Regions from separate parts of the Streptomyces sp. NPDC001514 genome, predicted to be linked through region 2. Evidence: riboswitches for the same ligand, from Rfam matches in the RefSeq annotation. Region 2 holds a riboswitch; each other region holds the start of a gene.
The links. A riboswitch is a leader RNA that binds a small molecule or an ion and turns the genes downstream of it on or off. The one in region 2 is predicted to bind cyclic di-AMP.

Region 1 (4,982 bases), on a different contig from region 2:
GATGGCACAGCATTGCGACGCTGTGGACGTGACCGGGCCGGTCGCGTAAACCCTCACGCCGCAACAAGCCTACGGGCCTTGAAGGGGTACTTCGTGCCGATCAGCGAGGCCCGTTACGAGCGCTACCTCGCGCTCGGGGACGAGCTCGGCCTCGGTGAGGACGTCGTCGACGACAGGGATTTCAACGTCTGGCCGGACCTGGTGGACTGACGCCCTACCCGCTCCCCAAGAAGTGACCATGTGAACGAGTAGTGGTGGACACGGGCATCCCTCACGACGAGGGGTGCCCGTGCCTCCGCAGGAGGCTTGTCATGACTCAGCCGCGCGAGTTGTACTACTACGATTTCGGGGCGGATTTCGGGTTCAGCGGCCTTGCCGAAACGCTGTGTTCCCGTACGACTCTCAGCCTCGACGGACCGGTGGTGCTCGCCCTCGCCGAGAAGGCAGCCGAAGAGGACGAGGACGACCAGCTCGGCAAGGACGTACGGCTACTGCTGGATTCCCCGCTCCCGGACAGCATGATCCACGCCGTGTGGCTGGCCGCCGTACGAAGGTGCTTCGACCCGGTCGAAGACGGCATGAACATGCGCGCGTGGCTGCGCCGCATCTCGGACGTGTGCCCGCCGCGGACACGAGAGCTGAATCCGGTCGAGGCCAAAGTCCTGGATGAGGTGCGACCGGTGGTGACCGAGGAGGAGTTGCGCGAAACCGTGGCGGCGGAGATCGACCAGGCCGCAGCCGGACTGGAACGCGCTGTCGCGGTAACGGACATCGCAGCGGCGCTGCGCCGGATCGTGCACCAGGTCGACGCCGACCTCGGCCTGCGCCTGTTCCTGCGCGCCGCCAAGGCGTACTCCCTGCCGGTCGGGAAGGACCAGTACGACCGGCTGCTGACGATCGGTGACCGGCTGGCCTACCCCGCAGCCGCCGTCTACGAAGATCTGAATGTGCGGTGGCCGCCCATCGACCCGAGCCGGCGTGACTTCGCGCTCGGCCGCTTCGGTCTGCCGCTGCTCGCGGCCGTGTTCTTCGGGACAGGGTGGCAGTACGAGGGCACCGTGCGGGAGAACATCGAGAGCATCGCCCGTGGCGACCTTGGGTACGTCCCGGGCTCGTACGCGGCCGTGCTGCTGGAAGACGTGCAACGGCTGCTGGATTCCGCACTGTCCGACGACGCGGTCACGGCACTGTGGCGGGCAGCGTCGGGGCGGTGGAACAACACCGACGAGTTCGACGCCGTCGGCCGGACATGGCTCCGGCAGGTCGCCGAGGTGTGCAGAGAGCACCTGAAGAAAGTCGACCCCGTCTACACCTCCGTCGTCTCGCCCGCCAGGACGGAGTCGGCGAAGGCGGTGCTGGCGGAGGTCCGGCAGGTGGCCCCGAAGCTGACGGACAGGACTGCGAACACCGGCGCCGCGACGGTTCGGACCGCCGTGACGGCACTGGAGGAGGTGGTCACGTCCGTCGACCCCGACCTGGGCTTCCGCCTGCTCCTGCACATTCTCTGTACGTGCGAGATCACCGTCACCGAGGTCCAGCGCACCCGCTACAAGGCGATCGGTGAAGGGCTCGGCTACAGCAAGGACCACATCGACGAGCAGTTGCCCCCCGGCCCGTCGTGATCGGCTACGGCCGGTCCCGCAGCCCGCACCACCTGCCAAGGGTGCGGGTCGTGCCGGCGGCGCCGATCGCTGTTCTCCCGGAGAGTTGACTTCTCATCGCCCTGTCCAACCGGACGAGCGAAGGACAGAACGATGAGAAAAGGCCCACTCGAACGAGGCCCTACAGGCGTCCATGCGGTCTACGCGGGGCGGACGCTCCCGTAGATCGGCATGTAGTAGATCGACTCCTCGCGGACGTTCGTGCCCGGCTTGGGGGCGTGGATCATCATGCCGTCGCCGATGTAGATGCCGACGTGGCTGATGTCGTCGTAGAAGAAGACCAGGTCGCCGGGGAGGAGATCGCTCGTGGCGACGCGCTGGCCGACGTTGACCTGGTCCCAGGTGGTGCGGGGCAGGTCGACGCCGGCCGCCTTCCAGGCGGCCTGGGTGAGGCCGGAGCAGTCGTACGAGCTGGGGCCGGTCGCCCCCCATACGTAGGGCTTGCCGATCTGGGCGCGGGCGAAGGCGAGGACCTTCTCGGCCTTGGCGGCGTAGGTCCCGGCGGAGGTGTCGGTGCTCGTCCCGGTCCCTGTGCTGGTCCCCGTGTCCTGGTTCTGCGCCTCCTGCTGCGCGCGCTCTGCCGCCAGGCGCTCCGCCTCGGCCTTGGCCTCCGCCTCCGCCCTGGCCTTCGCCTCGGCCTGGCGGCGGGCCTCTTCCTCCCGCTGCCGCTCCAGCGCCTCGAGCCGCGCCTTCTCCTCGGCGGTCAGCTGCGACAGCAGCGTCCGTGCCTCGGCGAGCTTCTTCTGCACCTGCTCCTTGCTGGTGCGCAGCGACTGCTGGGAAGTGGTCAGCGTCTCCAGGCTCTCGGTCGCCTTGGCGCGCTGCTTCGCGGCCTCCGCCTGCTGTGCCTCGAAGTCGGCGACGGCACCGCGCTGCTCGTCGGAGAGCCGGTCCATCAGATGGGTCTGGTCGAAGTACGCCTGTGGGCTGTCGGCGAAGAGCAACGCGGCGGTCGGCGTGACCGCACCGGTCCGGTACTGCGCGGCCGCGTACGAACCGAGCGTGCGGCGGGCCTCGTTCAGCGACTCCGTGCGCTTGGCGACATCGTCGAGGATCGTGTCCACCTCGCGGCGCTGCTGCGCGGTCTCCTCTTTCGCCCGGTTGTACTGCTGGGTCGCGGTGCCCGCCTGCCGGTAGAGGTCGTCGACCTTCTTCTGGACCTCTTCGATGCTGGGTCTCGGGTCGGCCTGGGCACTCTGGGTGGAGAGGAGGGTGACGCCCGCGAGGGCGGCCGTCGTGAACCCGACGGCGGGGGACTTCGTACGCGGATACGTACGCTGGCGCGTCTTGCGATGCGACGCCAAGGCCGGCATCTCCTTCCGTGGACCGCCTACCGGGTTAGCTGTCGGGTTCGGACGGAACGGAAGGCTGTCCTACGGGCCGAGTTGAGCACGGTCCGATTCACCCCGGTTGTGCATGATGGGTCCCCGGTTCCGAACTCCCTTGCGGGAAGGTCGGATTCGGCGTGGGCGGCCCGATCGGCGTCGGTCGCCGTTGAGGGAACGGGCTGCCTGGGCGAGCACGCTAGCCAAACTGTGGTGCCGCTGTGAAGGTCGATGTTCGATATGCCCGATACATTTTCGTGACCTTGGCGTGTCGCCGTCGTGCCGCATTCGTACCGTAAGTGCCCGATTACGGAACGTGTTGGATCCGGTTGTGGTGAAGGCGGCGGCGGGCTGTCGGTGGGGCGGCCTAGACTCGTAGAGCGATGAGCAGCCTCTTTGACGACAGCTTCCTGGCGGACCTCCAGCGCACCTCGGCCTCGGAGGAGCCCCCGCCGCCCGAGCACGACGAGCACGCGCCCCACGAGGAGGTCCCGCACGACCTCTTCGAGGGGAAGTTCGACGTGCCCCCGGCCAGGGACGCGTACTACAGGGACGGTGCGCCGCGCCCCGCCGTGGACCCGGCCGCGCTGCTCGAGGGGCTGAACGAGCAGCAGCGTGCCGCCGTCGTGCACACGGGCTCACCCCTGCTCATCGTGGCCGGTGCCGGCTCCGGCAAGACGCGGGTGCTGACCCACCGGATCGCCCATCTGCTGGCGACCCGGCATGTGCACCCCGGCCAGATACTGGCGATCACGTTCACGAACAAGGCCGCGGGCGAGATGAAGGAGCGCGTCGAGCACCTCGTCGGCCCGCGCGCCAACGCGATGTGGGTCTCCACCTTCCACAGCGCCTGCGTCCGCATCCTGCGCCGGGAGAGCAAGAAGCTCGGCTTCACGTCGTCGTTCTCGATCTACGACGCGGCCGACTCGAAGCGGCTCATGGCGCTGGTCTGCCGTGACCTGGACCTCGACCCGAAGAAGTTCCCTCCGAAGTCCTTCAGCGCCAAGATCTCGAATCTGAAGAACGAGCTGATCGACGAGGAGACCTTCGCCGACCAGGCCGCCGACGGCTTCGAGAAGACGCTGGCCGAGGCCTACCGGATGTACCAGGCCCGGCTGCGCGAGGCCAACGCGCTGGACTTCGACGACATCATCATGACCACCGTCCACCTGCTCCAGGCGTTCCCGGACGTCGCCGAGCACTACCGTCGACGGTTCCGCCATGTCCTGGTCGACGAGTACCAGGACACCAATCACGCCCAGTACACGCTGGTGCGTGAGCTGGTCGGCACGGGGTACGAGGACCTGGACCCTGCCGAGCTGTGCGTCGTGGGCGACGCCGACCAGTCGATCTACGCCTTCCGCGGCGCCACGATCCGTAACATCCTCCAGTTCGAGGAGGACTACCCGGACGCGACGACGATCCTGCTGGAGCAGAACTACCGCTCGACGCAGACGATCCTCTCCGCCGCCAACGCCGTCATCGAGCGCAACGAGAGCCGCCGCCCCAAGAACCTGTGGACGAACGCGGGCGCGGGAGCCCAGATCACCGGCTATGTCGCGGACACCGAGCACGACGAGGCGCAGTTCGTCGCCGACGAGATCGACCGGCTGACGGACGCGGGCGAGGCCAAGGCCGGCGATGTCGCGGTCTTCTACCGGACGAACGCCCAGTCCCGTGTCTTCGAAGAGATCTTCATCCGCGTCGGCCTGCCCTACAAGGTCGTCGGCGGAGTGCGCTTCTACGAGCGCAAGGAGGTCCGCGATGTGCTCGCGTATCTGCGCGTCCTCGCCAACCCCGAGGACAACGTCCCGCTGCGCCGCATCCTCAATGTCCCGAAGCGCGGCATCGGTGAGCGCGCGGAGGCGATGATCGACGCGCTGGCGCTGCGGGAGAAGATCACCTTCCCGCAGGCGCTGCGGCGCGTGGACGAGGCGTACGGCATGGCGGCCCGGTCGGCCAATGCCGTGAAGCGGTTCAACACGCTGATGGAGGA
Region 2 (4,982 bases):
CTACGACCAGGACGCCCTGATCCGGCTGCAGCGCATTCTGCTGCTGCGCGAGCTGGGGCTCGGGCTGCCGGCAATCGCGCAGGTCCTGGAAGGACAGCGGGACACGGCCGCCGCCCTGCGCACCCATCTGAGGCTGCTGGAGCAGGAGCGGGAGCGCATCGGGCGGCAGATCGCCTCGGTGCGGACCACTCTCGACCGCACGGAGAGAGGAGAGGAACTCATGGCGGAAGAAGTCTTCGACGGCTTCGACCACACCCAGTACGAGGAGGAGGTCACCCGGCGCTGGGGCCGCGACGCGTACGAGAAGGGCGACCGCTGGTGGCGCTCGCTCAGCGCGCAGGAGAAGCAGGCCTTCCAGGACCGGCAGGCCGGGATCGCCCGTGACTTCGGGCAGGCGCTCAAGGACGGTTTCGCACCGGACAGCGACGAGGCGCAGGCGATCGCACAGCGGCAGGTCGAGTGGCTGTCGGTGACGGTCACGCCGACGAAGTCGTACGTCATCGGGCTCGGCGAGATGTACGTCGCCGACCCGCGCTTCACGGTGAACTACGACCGGCACGAGGAGGGCACGGCGGCGTTCGTGCGCGACGCGATGAAGGTGTACGCGGAGCGCAACCTCAGCGACGACTGAGGCCCGTACTCCTGACCAGGTCACCAGGAGGGCCCCCTGGTGACCGTCGGCTCGGACCGTCTGCCCTGTCGCCGCGGTACCGGCCGGCCGCCCGGGACGTAGCCCGGTTGGCCGACGGCGATTCGCCGCGCGGCCCGGCTCCGGCCAGCCTGGGTGGGGCGCGGTAGGTCCGCATCCGTGGGGCGGACCGGGCAGGAGACCTTTGGTGGGGCAGCGAGCAGGCGACAGCGACGACGGCATCGACGACGGCATCGACGACGGCATCGACGACGGCATCGACGACGACAGCGTCGGCGACGGCCCCGCGGGCGACGGCCGGATCGGCGACGGCCCCGCGGGCGACGGCGGCATCGGCGATGGCAGCGTCGGCGACGCGCCGCGTCGTGACGGCGGCCGCCGGATCGTCGGGGTGCTGCCCGTGCTGCTCGTCATCGGCGGGATCTTCTTCGATCTGGCCACCCCGGCGTCGTACACCGCCTCTCCCCTCTTCGCCGCGTCGCCGCTGGTCGCCGCGCCCTTCTTCGCCCTGCAGTACACCGTGCTGGCCGGCGTCGCCGCCGTCGCGGCGGAGGCAGGACTGCAGGTGTACAACGGCACGGTCACCGAAATCCCGTCGGTGACCGAGCTGCTGACCGTGGTCACCGTCGCCGTGCTGGCCCTGTTCATCAATCGGATCGTGCGCCGCGGCAGCGCGCGCCTCGCCTCCGCGCGCGTCGTCGCGGAGGCCGCCCAGCGGGCGGTACTGCCCTCGCCCGCCGAGCGGATCGGCGGCCTGCAGGTCGCCGCGCGGTATGAGGCGGCGCAGGCGGACGCGTTCATCGGCGGGGACCTGTTCGCCGTGCAGGACACTCCGTACGGGGTGCGGCTGGTGGTCGGGGACGTGCGGGGGAAGGGGCTGAACGCGGTCGAGGCGGTGGCTGTCGTGCTCGGGGCGTTCCGGGAGGCGGCCGAGCAGGAGCCGTCGCTGGAGGGGGTTGCGCGGCGGCTGGAGCGGGCGCTGGCGCGGGAGGGCACGAGACGCTCGGGGCTCGATGTGTTCGAGGGGTTCACCACCGCCGCGCTCGCCGAGATCCCGATCGGCGACGGACGTGTGCGGGTGGTCAACCGGGGCCATCCGCCGCCGCTCGTGCTGCGCGCGGACGGCGTGCTGGACATCCTGGAGCCGAGCGAGCCCGCGCTGCCGCTTGGCATGGGTGATCTCGGCGCCTGGCCGGACCGGGTGGACGAGGCGGCGTTCCCGGCCGGGGCCACGCTGCTGCTCTACACGGACGGGCTGTCAGAGGCGCGCGACGCGCACGGCGTCTTCTACGATCCGCGCCGGCGGCTGGGCGGCCGTATCTTTCCCGGCCCCGAGGAACTGCTGGACGCGCTCGTCGCCGACGTGCGGCGGCATACGGGCGGTGCGACGACGGACGACATGGCGCTGCTGGCGGTAAGCCGGCCGGGGGAGCGGGAGCCGAAGCGACGCCGGACGATGCCGGTGGTTCCCTGAATCGCGACGGAACGTAATCGAAAGGGAGCCCTCCGCATAACATTTGATGCACCGTCAGAATTGGTGGGGTGGGTGTGGTGGGGTCAACTCGCCCGATTCCCCCCTCTTGTGGCCGGAAAGTCCAGGCCAATATCGTTAATGATCACTGGGAACAGCTTGGAATAGGACCCCGGTGTCTATTAACGTTCGATAACGCAGCGCGGTCGTCCCAGCCGTCGCAAGAGACGGCACCGTGCGCACGCGCCGAATCCCGTAAGGGAACCGGGGAACCACCAATTGGGGTGAATCGGGCACTTCGCGGTGCTCGTAGGAGACCTTCCTGCTCCGAACCCGTCAGCTAACCCGGTAGGCGAGAAGGAAGGAAAGGAGCACGCCTCCGTGGCGTCCAACGAGCCTGCCCTCCAAGAACCTCCCACCACAGAGTGGGTTCCCACCGCAGAGTGGGCTCCCGCCGCCGGGACGGAGGAGTGGAACCCGACCGAGGAGTCAGTCCGCCCGGTCCGTGGCAGGCACCGCGTCGTCAAGCAGCGCAACGGACTCGCCCGGAGCTCCACCGTCCTCGGAGTCGGCGTCATCGCCGCGGTCGGCGCGGGCGGCATGGCCACCGCGCAGGACAAGCCCGCCGTCTCCATATCCCTTCCCGACACCATCACGGACAACCTCCCGGACGCCAAGTCGCTGCCGGGTGTGGGCTCCCTGATGTCGGACGAGTCCGACGAGCAGGACGGCAACCGGAACGAGGCGCCGCTCACCGCGCTCTCCGTCGCCGACACGGCGTCCGCCGAGGGCGGCGAGGAGAGCGCCACCGGCGCGGGCGAGGCGCTGCGCGCCCGCATCCTCCAGCAGGCCGAGCAGCAGCAGGCCGAGGCCGACGCCGAGGCGAAGGCGGCCGCGGAGAAGGCAGCTGCCGAGAAGGCTGCGGCGGAGGCGAAGGCCCAGCAGACCGAGGCCGAGGCCGCGGCCGCGGAGGCGAAGCGGCTGGCCGAGGAGGAGGCGGCGCGCAAGGCGGAGGCCGAGCGGCTCGCCAAGCTCGCCGCGAGCTACTCGCTGCCGACGTCCTCGTACACGATCACCTCGACCTTCGGCCAGGCCGGCTCGATGTGGTCCTCCGGGTACCACACCGGCCTCGACTTCGCCGCGCCCACGGGCACGCCGACGAAGGCCGTGCACGGAGGCACCGTCAAGTCGGCGGGCTGGTCCGGGTCGTACGGCTACCGCATCGTGCTGGAGCTCGAGGACGGCACCGAGGTCTGGTACTGCCACCTGTCGTCGATGACCGTCGGCGTGGGGCAGACGGTCACGACGGGCGAGACGATCGGACGCGTCGGCGCGACCGGCAATGTCACCGGCCCGCATCTGCACCTGGAGGTGCACACGGCGGGTGGCGACGGAGTGGACCCGGCGGCGTGGCTGCGGGACAAGGGCCTCAGCGTCTGAGTCGTCGACTCGTCGTTTCGCTGAATCGCTGATTGGCTGATTCGTCGGTTCGCTGTACGACTCTCGGCGTTCGCGTTTCGCGTTCCCGTTCGCCTTCACGCTTCGCTTTGACGTTCACATCGGCTGCGCCCACTCCCGGGCGTCCCCTCATGCTCGTACGACCCGGCAGCCCCGGCAGCCCTGGCGGCACCCCCCCGACGCCAGGGCTGTCGGTCTATCCCCGGTACGGGTTGTAGCCCCCGTAGTCCCGGTACGGCGCAGGCGCCGGCAGCCAGACCCCGCCCGCCGCCTGGACCGCGTACACGAGGGCCGGGGACGCCACGTGCTTGCGTTGCCAGAGGTGGTGGAGCAGTTCCTGCTCGCGGGCCACGAAGTCCGGGCCCGCCGTGCCGCGGTGGGCGCGGTGGCGCAGGAAGGCCAGGGAGGTTGCGAAGGCCTCGTACTCGGACACGGCGCGGGCGGCCGCGGGCCCGTGGGTGCGGCCCGCCATGTCGCGTGCCATCGTGCGCGCCCGCATGGAGGAGAGGGCGAGCGGCTCGGCGGGGGAGAGCCAGCCCGCCGCGGCGTACGCGGGGAGCTGGGTCGCGACCGTACGGAGCTCACGCTGCCGGGTCCAGACCGCCAGCCAGGTCAGCAGTCCGAAGGCCGGCACCATGAACGCCGCGTACACCGCGTAGAAGCCCCACGGGCCGAACACCCCCGAGCCGTTCCACAGCGCATGCATGCCCATCGCCATCGCGAGGCCGAGCAAGGGCAGCGCGGTCCTGCGGAACCTCCTGCGCCGTGCCGTGATCGCCGCGACGCCGAAGCCGATGCCCGTCAGCACCGTGAAGAGCGGATGCGCGAACGGCGACATCACGATCCGTACGAAGAAGGTCGCCGCGGTGACGGATGCGAAGCCGGAGTGGCCGAACTCCTGGTCCTCACCGAAGGCGTTGCCGAGATAGAGGATGTTCTCGGTGAAGGCGAAGCCGGTCGCGGTGAAGCCGGCCACGACGACGCCGTCGACGATCCCCGTGAAGTCCCCTCGCCGGAAGCGGAAGATGAGCAGGATGGCGGCCGCTTTGGCGCTCTCCTCCACGATCGGGGCGACGACGGTCGCGCCGATCGTGTCCGCGGACGTCGGGTCGGCGGTCGCGGTGGCTATCCACTGGGTCGCGAACGAGTTCGCGATGATCGCCACGAGCGCGGCCGCGCAGGCGCCCCAGGCGAAGGCGAAGAGCAGGTTCCGCCAGGGGCCCGGCTCGACGCGGTCCAGCCAGCGGAACGCCGCCATCAGCAGCGGGACCGGCAGCAGGGCGAGACCGAGGCCCACCAGAAAGCCCTCGGTGCCGGTCTGCTCACGCACCAGCGCGAGGATGACCAGGCCGGAGAGGGCGAGCAGGGTGACGAGGATCCCGGCGCGCAGGGCCTTGCTGCGCC
Region 3 (4,982 bases), on a different contig from region 2:
GATCGAGAAGTACTTCGGCTCCATCCCGATGCACGACGGCAAGCAGCCGCCGCGCGACGGCGCCCTGCCCGACATCATCGGCGAGCAGCTGCGCGAGGTCGTGGAGGAGGAGGTCCCGGCCCGCGCCCTGATGGCCGCCTACCGCCTGCCGCAGGACGGCACGCGCGAGTGCGACGCCGCCGACCTGGCGCTCACCGTCCTCGGCGGCGGCGAGTCGTCCCGGCTGCACAACCGCCTGGTGCGCCACGACCGCACGGCCGTCGCCGCGGGCTTCGGCCTGCTGCGGCTCGCCGGGGCGCCCTCGCTCGGCTGGCTGGACGTGAAGACGTCCGCCGGGGTCGAGGTGCCCGACATCGAGGCCGCCGTCGACGACGAGCTGGAGCGGTTCGCAGCCGAGGGCCCCACGCCCGAGGAGATGGAGCGCGCCCAGGCCCAGCTGGAGCGCGAGTGGCTGGACCGGCTCGGCACGGTCGCGGGCCGCGCCGACGAACTGTGCCGGTACGCCGTGCTGTTCGGCGACCCCCAGCTGGCGCTCAGCGCCGTCTCGCGGGTCCTCGACGTCACCGCCGAGGAGGTCAAGGCAGTCGCCCAGGCCCGGCTGCGCCCGGACAACCGGGCGGTGCTGGTGTACGAACCCGTCCAAGCGGCCGAGGCCACCGAGGACAACGACGACGCAGAGGGGGCGGACCAGTGACCGACGCTGCCGTGACCATGGACTTCCACCCGCAGCCGCAGGCAGGCGAGGCCAGGCCGTGGGCCTTCCCCGCCCCCGAGCGCGGCCTGCTCGACAACGGACTGACCGTCCTGCGCTGCCACCGTCCCGGCCAGCAGGTCGTGGCCGTGGAGATCTTCCTCACCGCCCCGCTGGACGCCGAGCCCGAGGGCCTCGACGGCGTCGCCACGATCATGGCGCGGGCGCTCTCCGAGGGCACCGACAAGCACACGGCGGAGGAGTTCGCCGCGGAGCTGGAGCGCTGCGGCGCCACCCTCGACTCGCACGCCGACCACCCCGGCGTCCGTGTCTCCCTGGAGGTGCCGGTCTCCCGCCTCCCCAAGGCGCTCGGCCTGCTCGCCGAGGCCCTGCGCGCGCCGCTCTTCGCCGACAGCGAGGTCGAGCGGCTCGTGCGGAACCGACTGGACGAGATCCCGCACGAGACCGCCAACCCGGCCCGCCGCGCCGCCAAGGAGCTCTCCAAGCAGCTCTTCCCGGCCTCCTCCCGGATGTCCCGCCCCCGCCAGGGCAGTGAGGAGACCGTCGAGCGCATCGACTCCGCGGCCGTACGGGCCTTCTACGAAGCCCACGTCCGGCCCGCAGCCGCTACCGCCGTGATCGTCGGCGACCTCACCGGAGTCGATCTGGACGCCGTGCTGGCCGACACCCTCGACGACTGGACCGGCGGCGCGGCCGAGAGCCGTCCCGTGCCGCCGATCACCGCCGACGACACGGGCCGCGTCGTCATCGTCGACCGCCCCGGCGCGGTCCAGACGCAGCTCCTCATCGGCCGCATCGGCCCGGACCGGCACGACCGGGTCTGGCCGGCCCAGGTCCTCGGCACGTACTGCCTGGGCGGCACCCTCACCTCCCGCCTGGACCGCGTCCTGCGCGAGGAGAAGGGGTACACGTACGGGGTGCGGGCCTTCGCCCAGGTCCTGCGCTCCTCCGCCGACGGCACGGGCGCGGCCACGCTCGCCATCAGCGGCTCCGTCGACACCCCGCACACCGGCCCGGCGCTGGACGACCTCTGGAAGGTGCTGCGCACCCTCGCCGCGGAGGGCCTCACCGACGCCGAGCGCGATGTCGCCGTACAGAACCTGGTGGGTGTGGCCCCGCTGAAGTTCGAGACCGCGGCGTCGGTCGCGGGCACGCTGGCCGACCAGGTCGAGCAGCACCTTCCGGACGACTACCAGGCCCAGCTGTACACGCGCCTGGCCGGGACCGGCACCGTCGAGGCCACGGCCGCGGTCGTCAACGCCTTCCCGGTGGACCGGCTCGTCACCGTCCTCGTCGGCGACGCGTCCGAGATCGAGGAGCCGGTCAAGGCTCTGGGAATCGGTGAAGTGACCGTTGTCACGGGCTGATTGACTGCCGGTCGGCTCCGGCGCACCCGGAGGGCCCCGTTGGCATCGTGCCAACGGGGCCCTTCCGTATGTCCGTTTTGTTGGAGAGGCTGCGTGTCTGACCTGTGGCATGCACAACAAATCTCCGTGTCCGTTTGGTGATTGAAAGATGTCCCGCTTAGCGTCTTCTGCGCTGTCCGTCGGTTGCACCAGCCGCATCCGCGGCATCGGACAGCCATCGCCGAGTCCCCGTCGGGCGCGAGCCTGGGGAGCCGGGGACCCACACGTCCCCTGGGGTGAATCGGACGCCTTCGCACCCGTGCGGAGGGGCCCGTAGGAGACCTTCCTGCTCCGAACCCGTCAGCTAACCCGGTAGGCGAGAAGGAAGGAAAGGATCAGCCACTTCATGGCGTTCACCCGTGCCACCGGGAAGCATCGTGGTCCGAGCCGTCTGACGCGCAAGCGCGCGGGTCTGGCCGGAGCCGCAGCCCTCGCCACCACCGGCGTCATCGGAACCCTCGCCTCCCCGGCGCTCGCCGCCGACACGGAAAGCCCCGCCCTCGAGGACACCGGCCTGAACCAGGCCATCGTCGCCGCCGACACCCTCGCCGAGCAGATCGACGCCCAGGCCGACGCCCAGCAGCGGGAGGCCGACCTGGCCGCGGCCCGCGCGAAGGCCGAGGCCGAGGCGAAGCGCAAGGCCGAAGCCCGCGTCAAGGCGGCCCGCGAGGCCCAGGAGCGCGCTGCCCGCGAGGCCGAGCGCAAGCGCCTGATGTCCTACACGCTCCCGGTCGCCGGCTCGTACATCAGCACGGGCTACCAGGCGGGCGGCTCGGTCTGGTCCTCCGGGAGCCACACCGGGGTCGACTTCCACGCCCCTTCCGGCACTTCGGTCGTCGCCGTCGGCATGGGCACGGTCGTGGAGGCCGGCTGGGGCGGCGCGTACGGCAACAACATCGTGATCAAGATGAAGGACGGCACGTACACCCAGTACGGCCATCTGTCGTCCATCGGCGTCTCGGTCGGCCAGACCGTCACCCCGGGCCAGCAGATCGGCCTGTCCGGGTCCACCGGCAACTCGATGGGCCCGCACCTCCACTTCGAGGCCCGCACGAGCCCCGACTACGGCTCGGACATCGACCCGGTCGCGTATCTGCGCGGCCACGGCGTCAGCGTCTGAGACCCGCCTCCCCGCGGTAGGGCCCCGGCCCGGTCATGGAGACCGGCCGGGGCTTTCGGTGTATTCCGGCCAAAAGATATCCATGGATTCCCGTAGGCCATCGGAAATTCCGGCCCACTGCAATAGAGTCACCGAACAGACATCGCTCGACTGGGTTTCGCGCGGATTAAAGACGGAGGTTCGGTATGCGCATTCCTGCGCGCTCGGTATGCACGGCCATCCGCGACGACATCGTCTCCGGTGTCTTCGAGCGCGGCAGCCGGCTCACCGAGGAGCAGCTGGCGCGCCGCTACGGCGTCTCACGCGTCCCGGTGCGCGAAGCGCTGCGCACCCTGGAGTCGGAGGGCTTCGTCGTCACCCGCAGACACGCCGGAGCGTGCGTCGCCGAGCCCACCGAGCAGGAGGCCGCCGACCTGCTGGAGATCCGGATGCTGCTGGAGCCACTGGGTGCCGCGCGCGCCGCGCAGCGGCGCACCGAGGCCCACCTCAAAGTGCTGCGCGGCCTGGTCAGACTCGGCCAGGAGCGGGCGCGCCGGGGTCAGGGCGAGGATCTGCGCTCGCTCGGCGGCTGGTTCCACGAGACCCTCGCGCAGGCCTCCGGCAGCCCCGGCCTCATCGCGCTGCTGACCCAGCTCCGGCACAAGATCGCCTGGATGTACGCCGTCGAGCAGCCCGCCCGGCCGGTGGAGTCCTGGGCCGAGCACGGCGCGATCGTGGACGCGGTGTCGCGCGGCGACGCGGAGCGGGCGCGGGCGCTCACCGCGATGCACGCCGAACGGATGACGGGGGCGCACCGGTTGCGTATCACGGCGCGCGGGGCAGTGAGGAGTTCGCAACATTCCGTAAACACGGCGAGTGCCCGCAATTAACAAAAGCGCCGTATACAAAGAGGGGCTATTTCAAACAGCAGAGCCGCAGACCGGTAATTCCCGGTTGCTGCGGCTCCGCCGTTTCCATTCATTTGTTCTTTGCCGGCCGGGATAAGGCTCACTCCCGCGAGCGGGCAGCCGGGGTCCGGACCGGGACCGGGCCGGGTCAGACGGTCTCGGGGAGCTCCTCGAGACCCTCGGCGACCAGCTTCGCCAGACGGTCGAGGGCGGCGTCGGCGCCGTCCGCGTCCGAAGCGAGCACGATCTCCTGTCCGCCCTCCGCACCCAGGCCGAGCACCGCGAGCATCGAGGCGGCGTTGACGGGGGTGCCGTCGGCCTTGGCGATCGTCACCGGGATGCCGGAGGCCGTGGCGGCACGGACGAAGATGGAAGCGGGGCGGGCGTGGAGGCCCTCGGCCCAGCCGACATTGACGCGGCGCTCAGCCATGGTGATGCCCTTCAAGTCCTAGCGGTTGTCTAGACCAGTCTCTCATGTGTCGTGCAGTGCTCGGAATCGGCCCTCGGCCGTGTCCGGGGCACTCGCGGGTGCCCTAAGACTGCACCCGGCCTTCGGGCTTCGCGACCGGTGCCCGAGCCGTACTCTTTCCCCATGCAGACCCCGTCGGATCACGCGTACCCCGACCACTGGGAAGCCGACGTGGTGCTGCGTGACGGTGGCACCGCGCGCATCAGGCCCATCACCACCGAGGACGCCGACCGCCTCGTCAGCTTCTACGAGCAGGTCTCGGACGAGTCCAAGTACTACCGCTTCTTCGCGCCCTACCCTCGGCTCTCCGCGAAGGACGTGCACCGTTTCACGCATCACGACTACGTGGACCGCGTGGGTCTCGCGGCGACGGTCGGCGGCGAGTTCA

Region 1: linked by a shared signal. The riboswitch ahead of ACWCXB_RS17530 (NlpC/P60 family protein) and the one ahead of ACWCXB_RS34515 (M23 family metallopeptidase) in region 2 are both predicted to bind cyclic di-AMP.
Region 3: linked by a shared signal. The riboswitch ahead of ACWCXB_RS22585 (M23 family metallopeptidase) and the one ahead of ACWCXB_RS34515 (M23 family metallopeptidase) in region 2 are both predicted to bind cyclic di-AMP.

What each region holds. Positions count from the first base shown of each region.
Region 1 covers NZ_JBSFHO010000015.1:6,427-11,408, reverse strand. Annotated here, with positions in the region: gene ACWCXB_RS17535 (hypothetical protein) at 312-1,622, shown strand; gene ACWCXB_RS17530 (NlpC/P60 family protein) at 1,802-2,974, opposite strand; cyclic di-AMP (ydaO/yuaA leader) riboswitch at 2,973-3,137, opposite strand; gene pcrA (DNA helicase PcrA) at 3,370-4,982, shown strand, end outside.
Region 2 covers NZ_JBSFHO010000051.1:20,639-25,620, reverse strand. Annotated here, with positions in the region: gene ACWCXB_RS34525 (MerR family transcriptional regulator) at 1-631, shown strand, start outside; gene ACWCXB_RS34520 (PP2C family protein-serine/threonine phosphatase) at 951-2,123, shown strand; cyclic di-AMP (ydaO/yuaA leader) riboswitch at 2,355-2,490, shown strand; gene ACWCXB_RS34515 (M23 family metallopeptidase) at 2,502-3,560, shown strand; gene ACWCXB_RS34510 (PrsW family intramembrane metalloprotease) at 3,775-4,982, opposite strand, start outside.
Region 3 covers NZ_JBSFHO010000021.1:122,246-127,227, forward strand. Annotated here, with positions in the region: gene ACWCXB_RS22575 (M16 family metallopeptidase) at 1-694, shown strand, start outside; gene ACWCXB_RS22580 (M16 family metallopeptidase) at 712-2,079, shown strand; cyclic di-AMP (ydaO/yuaA leader) riboswitch at 2,288-2,451, shown strand; gene ACWCXB_RS22585 (M23 family metallopeptidase) at 2,465-3,238, shown strand; gene ACWCXB_RS22590 (GntR family transcriptional regulator) at 3,424-4,107, shown strand; gene ACWCXB_RS22595 (HPr family phosphocarrier protein) at 4,274-4,555, opposite strand; gene ACWCXB_RS22600 (bifunctional acetate--CoA ligase family protein/GNAT family N-acetyltransferase) at 4,718-4,982, shown strand, end outside.